DNA from 2 places in the Streptomyces sp. NPDC059355 genome. Region 2 is predicted to be linked to the other one. Evidence: riboswitches for the same ligand, from Rfam matches in the RefSeq annotation. Region 2 holds a riboswitch; the other holds the start of a gene.
What was found. A riboswitch is a leader RNA that binds a small molecule or an ion and turns the genes downstream of it on or off. The one in region 2 is predicted to bind S-adenosylmethionine.

Region 1: linked by a shared signal. The riboswitch ahead of thrC (threonine synthase) and the one ahead of ACFXGI_RS15975 (aminotransferase class V-fold PLP-dependent enzyme) in region 2 are both predicted to bind S-adenosylmethionine.

What each region holds. Positions count from the first base shown of each region.
Region 1 covers NZ_JBHYXN010000020.1:27,653-31,053, forward strand. Annotated here, with positions in the region: gene ACFXGI_RS20140 (trehalose-6-phosphate synthase) at 1-446, opposite strand, end outside; gene ACFXGI_RS20145 (glucosyl-3-phosphoglycerate synthase) at 492-1,523, opposite strand; SAM riboswitch class I at 1,731-1,880, shown strand; gene thrC (threonine synthase) at 1,898-3,172, shown strand; gene ACFXGI_RS20155 (MoaD/ThiS family protein) at 3,238-3,401, shown strand, end outside.
Region 2 covers NZ_JBHYXN010000014.1:51,337-54,737, reverse strand. Annotated here, with positions in the region: gene ACFXGI_RS15985 (cytochrome bc complex cytochrome b subunit) at 1-321, shown strand, start outside; gene trpD (anthranilate phosphoribosyltransferase) at 488-1,552, shown strand; SAM riboswitch class IV at 1,641-1,757, shown strand; gene ACFXGI_RS15975 (aminotransferase class V-fold PLP-dependent enzyme) at 1,996-3,387, shown strand; gene ACFXGI_RS15970 (ferredoxin) at 3,401-3,401, shown strand, end outside.

The sequences.
Region 1 (3,401 bases), on a different contig from region 2:
GCCAGGTGGTAGTCCTGTACGAGCACGGCCGCGCCCTCGCCCGCCTCCTCGGCCAGCGCCACCGCGAAGGCATGGTTGTACGCGACGTACGAATCCCACCGTCGGCGGAACTCCGCGTCGAAGACCGGCTCGCGCGGGATGTCGTAGAGGTGGTGGTGGGTGAACCACAGCACCGAGTTTGCGATGCCGTTGTACGCGTCGTCGTACGTCGTGGGATCGATGTCCAGCATCCGGACGCCGGGCTCGGAGACGCCCCGGCGGACCGCCTCCCGGTCCGCGTCCGATAGCGCCGCGCAGATCCACAGCGCCTCCGGCTGGCGGGCGAGGGCGGCGGAGAGGCCGGAGACGAGTCCGCCCCCGCCGCGCCGGGCCGTGAGGGTGCCGTCGTCGCCGAGATCGTAGGAGAGCGGGCCGCGGTTCGCTGCAACGAGTACCTGGGAAGCCATGCGGCGAACCTAGCCCGGGGCCCGCCTGCTCAAACGTCAGTTCCCTCACGCCACCCGGCGGCCGGAGTACTCCTCGACCCCGGCCATCGGCGGCCGCTCCTCGGTGTCCACGGGGTACGTCCGCGGCACGAACCCTTCGGGGCCGCGCACGAACTGCGTCAGCTCGGGCCGTACGAGATGCCCGCGCGAGAGCCGCAGCTGCGCCGTCCGGTAGATCGCCGCGGCCATACGGCCGAGTGCCTGGCCGTCCTGGTGGCGGTGGAGCCGTACGCCCACGTCCACCTGGGCCAGCGCGTCCAGTCCGACGGTGTGCAGCGCGTCCACGAGCAGGCCGAGCTCGACCCCGTACCCGACGGGGAAGGGCAGTCGTTCCAGCAGGGCGCGGCGCACGGCGTACTCACCGCCCAGCGGCTGGACGAAGCCGGCCAGCTGCGGCCAGTGGAGATTGAGGAGGGGGCGGGCGACGAGCTCGGTGACCCGGCCGCCCTGGCCGTGGGTCTTGCCGGAGGCGAGCGGATCGAAGGGAGTGCCGGAGGCGAGCGGATCGGAGGGAGTGCCGGAGGCGAGCCCGTCGAATTCCGTGCCGAGCGGGCGGTCGTACATCGCCTTGACGAACTGCACGTCCGGCTCGGTCAGCAGCGGGCCCACGATCCCGGACACGAAGGCGGAGGAGAAGTCCCGAAGGTCCGCGTCCACGAAGCAGACGATGTCCCCGGTGGTCGCCAGCAGGGAGCGCCACAGCACCTCGCCCTTGCCGTGCACGGCCGGGATCCGCGGCAGGATGTCGTCGCGGTGCACCACCCGGGCGCCGGCCTTCGCGGCCACCTCGGCGGTCCGGTCGGTGGAGCCCGAGTCGATCACGACCAGTTCGTCGACCAGCGGCAGCGGCAGCCCGTCGATCAGATCGCGCCGGATCACCTCGACGATCGCGCCGACCGTCTCCTCCTCGTCGAGCGCGGGCAGGACGACGCTGACCGTGGTGCCGGCCGCCCGTTTGGCGGCCAGCAGCTGGTCGAGCGGTCGGTCGGCCGCGGACCAGGAGCGGTCCGCGAACCAGCGCTCCACCTCTTCCAGCACGTTCAGTACTCCCTGCTCGTCCGTCGGTCGTCCGTCGCCCCTCGGCGGTTTCGGCCGAAAAGTGATCCATCTCGCGGTTCGGACGACTGTCTCAACCGTCCGGGCCTTCGGTTACAGTCTTGAACAACGCGAAGGACCACCGCATGCCGGGGGTCCCCGCGCACAAATGCCCGGACGCGCCGCAGAGCGCGCGCACCGGTGCCATACCGCTCATCCAGAGGGGCAGAGGGACACGGCCCGTTGAAGCCCCGGCAACCCTCCAGTCGGTTCTCGCGCTTGCTTGCAGCAGCGAGGTCCCCGGCTAGGGAAGGTGCCAATTCCGTCTCATGGCGAAGTGCGCCATGGGGAAGATGAGGAGAAAGGGCCTCGCCATCATGGCTGCACAGACTGTCGCCACCTCTGTCGATCTCGGACCTGCCACCGGCCTCTCGTGTCGTGAGTGCGGTACCCGTTTCGAGCTCGGACCCATCTTCGCCTGCGTCGAGTGTTTCGGTCCGCTGGAAGTCGCCTACGACCTTCCCACCGGAGACCCCGAAGCGCTGCGCGCCGCGATCGAGGCCGGACCGAACAACATCTGGCGCTACGCCCCCCTGCTGCCCGTCCCCGCGGACGTGGCCTCCAAGCCCAGCCTGAACCCCGGCTTCACCAAGCTCGTGGACGCGGCCAACCTGGCCAAGGAGCTCGGCTTCACCGGCAAGCTGTACGTCAAGGACGACTCCGGCAACCCGACGCACTCCTTCAAGGACCGCGTCGTGGCCATCGCCGTCGAGGCCGCCCGCGCCTTCGGCTTCACCACCCTGTCCTGCTCCTCCACCGGCAACCTGGCCGGCGCCGTCGGCGCCGCGGCCGCCCGGGCCGGCTTCCGCTCCTGCGTGTTCATCCCGCACGACCTGGAGCAGGGCAAGGTCGTCATGGCCGGTGTGTACGGCGGCGACCTCGTCGGCATCGAGGGCAACTACGACGACGTCAACCGCTTCTGCTCCGAGCTCATCGGCGACCCGCTGGGCGAGGGCTGGGGATTCGTCAACGTCAACCTGCGTCCTTACTACGGCGAGGGCTCCAAGACCCTCGCCTACGAGATCTGCGAGCAGCTCGGCTGGCAGCTGCCCGACCAGATCGTGATCCCGATCGCGTCCGGCTCGCAGCTGACGAAGATCGACAAGGGTCTGCAGGAGCTGATCAAGCTCGGGCTCGTCGAGGACAAGCCGTACAAGATCTTCGGTGCGCAGGCCGAGGGCTGCTCCCCGGTCTCCACGGCCTTCAAGGCCGGCCACGACGTGGTCCGCCCGCAGAAGCCGAACACCATCGCCAAGTCGCTGGCCATCGGCAACCCGGCCGACGGCCCGTACGTCCTGGACATCGCCCGCCGTACGGGCGGCTACGTCGAGGACGTCACCGACGAGCAGGTCGTCGAGGCCATCAAGATCCTCGCGCAGACCGAGGGCATCTTCGCCGAGACCGCGGGCGGTGTGACCGTCGGCGTGACGAAGAAGCTCATCGAGAACGGGCAGCTCGACCCGGCTCTGACCACGGTGGTCCTCAACACCGGTGACGGCCTCAAGACCCTGGAGGCGGTGGCCGCGGACAGCGGGCAGACGGCGACCATCCGCCCGAGCCTGGACGCGTTCCGCGCCGCCGGCCTGGTCTAGGCGGTCCGGCCCTGATCCGCCGGACACCCCCTCCCCCCCTTGAACCCCGGAAAGGCAGTAGCGCCATGAGCGTCAACGTCCGCATCCCCACCATCCTGCGCACCTACACCGGCGGCCAGGCGGAGGTCTCCGCCGAGGGCGCGACCCTCTCCGAGGTCATCGCCTCCCTGGAGGCGAACCACCCGGGCATCTCCGCCCGTGTCCTGGACGACCAGGGCAAGCTGCGCCG
Region 2 (3,401 bases):
CTCGGCCTCCAGCGCCGGGACCGGGACAAGGTGCTGCACGGTCGCGAGACCGGCATCATCAAGCGCCTGCCGCACGGTGAGTTCGTCGAGATCCACGAGCCGCTGACCCAGGGCAAGCTGCACACGCTGACCGCGCACGAGCAGTACAAGCCGGTCGAGATCGGCCCGACGGTCGACGAGAACGGTGTCGAGCGCAAGGTCGGCCGCATGGAGAAGCTCCGCGCGAAGCTCAGCAAGGGCTACTACGCGGAGGACAGCCAGATTCCGAAGCCCACGGTGGAGGAGTACAAGGAGATCCAGAGCGGCCACGGCCACCACTGATCCCGCTTGAGGGACTGATTCAGGTCAGTCCTGGTGTCGCCACGGCAAGAGCCCCGTCCAGTGTCCGGACGGGGCTCTTTGCCGTCCCCGGGGCTGGATAGGCTGAACCCCTTCCCATTCGAGTGGGCCCCGACATCGGGTGGCCGATCAACAGCAGGAGCGGACCATGAACGTTGCGACCCCGGCAGGCGGCGACAGCGTGGCGGCCCGCGGCTGGCCGGGCGTCCTCGATGCCCTGCTGTCCGGCCAGGACCTGCGCGCGGACGAGACCGCCTGGGCCATGGACCGGATCATGCGCGGAGAGGCCACGGACGCCCAGATCGCCGGCTTCGTGGTGGCGCTGCGGGCCAAGGGGGAGACGGTCGCGGAGATCAACGGCCTCGTGCGGTCCATGTACGGGCACGCCAACCTGATCGAGGTGCCGGGCCGGACGGTGGACATCGTCGGCACGGGCGGCGACGGCGCCAAGACGGTGAACATCTCGACGATGTCCTCGATCGTGGTGGCCGGTACGGGCGCGAAGGTGGTCAAGCACGGCAACCGTGCCGCGTCCTCCGCGAGCGGCTCCTCGGACGTGCTGGAGAAGCTCGGGGTCAACCTGGACCTCACCCCGGCGCGGGTGGTCGAGGTCGCGCAGGAGGCCGGCATCACCTTCTGCTTCGCGGTGAAGTTCCACCCGGCGCTGCGGCACGTGGCGGCGGCCCGCAAGGAGCTGGGCATCCGCACCACGTTCAACTTCCTGGGCCCGCTGACCAACCCGGCGCGGGTACGGGCGCAGGCCACGGGCGTGGCGGACGCGCGGGTCGCCCCCATCGTGGCGGGCGTGCTGGCGGAGCGGGGTTCCTCGGCGCTGGTGTTCCGCGGGGACGACGGCCTGGACGAGCTGACGACGACGGCGACCTCCCGGGTGTGGTGGGTGCGCGACGGCCGGGTGGACGAGCAGTCGTTCGACCCGCGTGACGTCGGCATCGCGCTGGTCGACGTCTCGGCGCTGCGGGGCGCGGACGCCTCGTACAACGCGGACGTCGCCCGCCGGCTGCTGGCCGGCGAGACGGGCCCGGTGCGCGACGCGGTCCTGCTGAACTCCGCGGCGGCGCTGGTGGCCCTGGACCCGGGCACGGGGACCCTGGAGGACCAGATCCGCGCCGCGATCGCCCGCGCGGCGGAGTCCGTCGACTCGGGCGCGGCCCGGGCGGCCCTGGACCGCTGGGTGGCGGCCAGCAACGCCTGACCGTTTCCGGCCAGGACCCCGGTTCGCGCGTATCACCATGCGGACCGGGGTCTTGTGCGTGGGGGATCTTGTGGCAGGATGCTGACCAGGTCACGAGTGACAGCGTTTTGGCCCCGGCTCGCTGTCCGGCAACCCTCCTTCCGTGGCGGGGTGCCCCGGGTGATGACCAGGCCGCAGGCAGAAAGGCCTGCGGCAAGCGCGGATCCCTCGACACCAGGGGTCCTGGTCTCTCGAGGAGCTTTTCCGTGAGCAAGCGAATGCGATAGGGCGACTCCGCCCCTTCTTCACCCTCCGTGCGGTCCTGAGCCGTCCGCGCGTCGAGGCAACTCCCGTACCACTGCACCTGTGCATCCGCGCACCCGTTTCCGGGATGCGTGCACCCGCGTGCACCCGCGTACGGGCCGTCCGAAGCCATTCAGCCTGTCCCGCCGGGAGATACCGCCATGTCCACGTACCCGAACACCGCCGCCACCGACATCGTGACCGCCGCCGCCGCCGACCCCGCCTGTGCCGAGCCGCTGCCGGTGCTCGGCCGGGACGTCACCGTCCCGCTCGTCACCGGCGGCGAGGTCACCTACGCGGCCCTCGACTACGCGGCCAGCGCCCCCGCGCTCCAGCGGGTCTGGGACGACGTCGCCGCGTACGCCCCGTACTACGGCAGCGTGCACCGCGGCGCCGGCTACCTCTCCCAGCTGTCCACGGACCTCTTCGAGCAGAGCCGGGCGACGGTCGCCGGGTTCCTCGACTGCCGTCCGTCCGATCAAGTGATCTTCACCCGGTCCACCACCGACTCGCTGAACCTGCTCGCCGCCGTGCTGCCGGCCGACTGCCAGGTGTTCGTCTTCGAGACCGAGCACCACGCCTCGCTGCTGCCGTGGGGGGACGCGCAGGTCACGTACCTCAACGCGCCGCGGACCCCGGCCCAGGCCGTGGAGACCCTGGAGCGGGCGCTCGCCGAGCGCGAGCCCTGGGGTCCGGCGCTGGTCTGCGTCACCGGCGCGTCCAACGTCACCGGTGAGCTGTGGCCGGTTAAGGAGCTCGCCGCCGCGGCGCACGCCCACGGCGCGCGGATCGTCCTGGACGCCGCCCAGCTGGCCCCGCACCACCCCGTCTCCGTGCAGGAGCTGGACGTGGACTGGGTGGCCTTCTCCGGGCACAAGCTGTACGCGCCGTTCGGCTCGGGCGTGCTGGCCGGCCGGGCGGACTGGCTGCAGCAGGCGGAGCCGTACCTGGCCGGCGGCGGCGCCTCCCGGAAGGTCGCCCGCCGCGCGGACGGCGGCGTCGACGTCGAGTGGCACACGACGGCGGCCCGCCACGAGGCCGGCTCCCCGAACGTGATCGGCGTGTACTCGATCGCCTCCGCCTGCAAGGCCCTGACCGAGGCGGGCTTCGAGGACCTCGTCGCCCGCGAGCGGCACCTGATCGCCAAGGTCCGCGAGGGCCTGGCGGAGGTCCCGGCCGTCCGGATCCTGTCCCTCTTCGGCGACGACGCCCCGCGGGTCGGGGTCATCTCCTTCGTGGTCGACGGCTGGAACAGCTCGCACTTCGCGGCGGCGCTGTCGGCGGAGTACGGGATCGGCGTCCGCGACGGCCTCTTCTGCGCCCACCCGCTGGTCCGCACCCTGCTGGGCAGCGAGCCGCAGGCCCAGGGCGAATGCGGAGCCCCCGAGGCGGCCCCCGGCGAGCGCTCGCTGAACGCGATCCGCGTCAGCTTCGGCGCCGGCACCCCGGACGAGCACGTCGACCGCTTCGTCGGCGCGGTCAGGGAACTCGTGGCCGACGGGGCGAAGTGGCAGTACCGCACCGAGGAAGGCCGCTGCGTCCCGGCCGTGTGACACGCCGACGACCA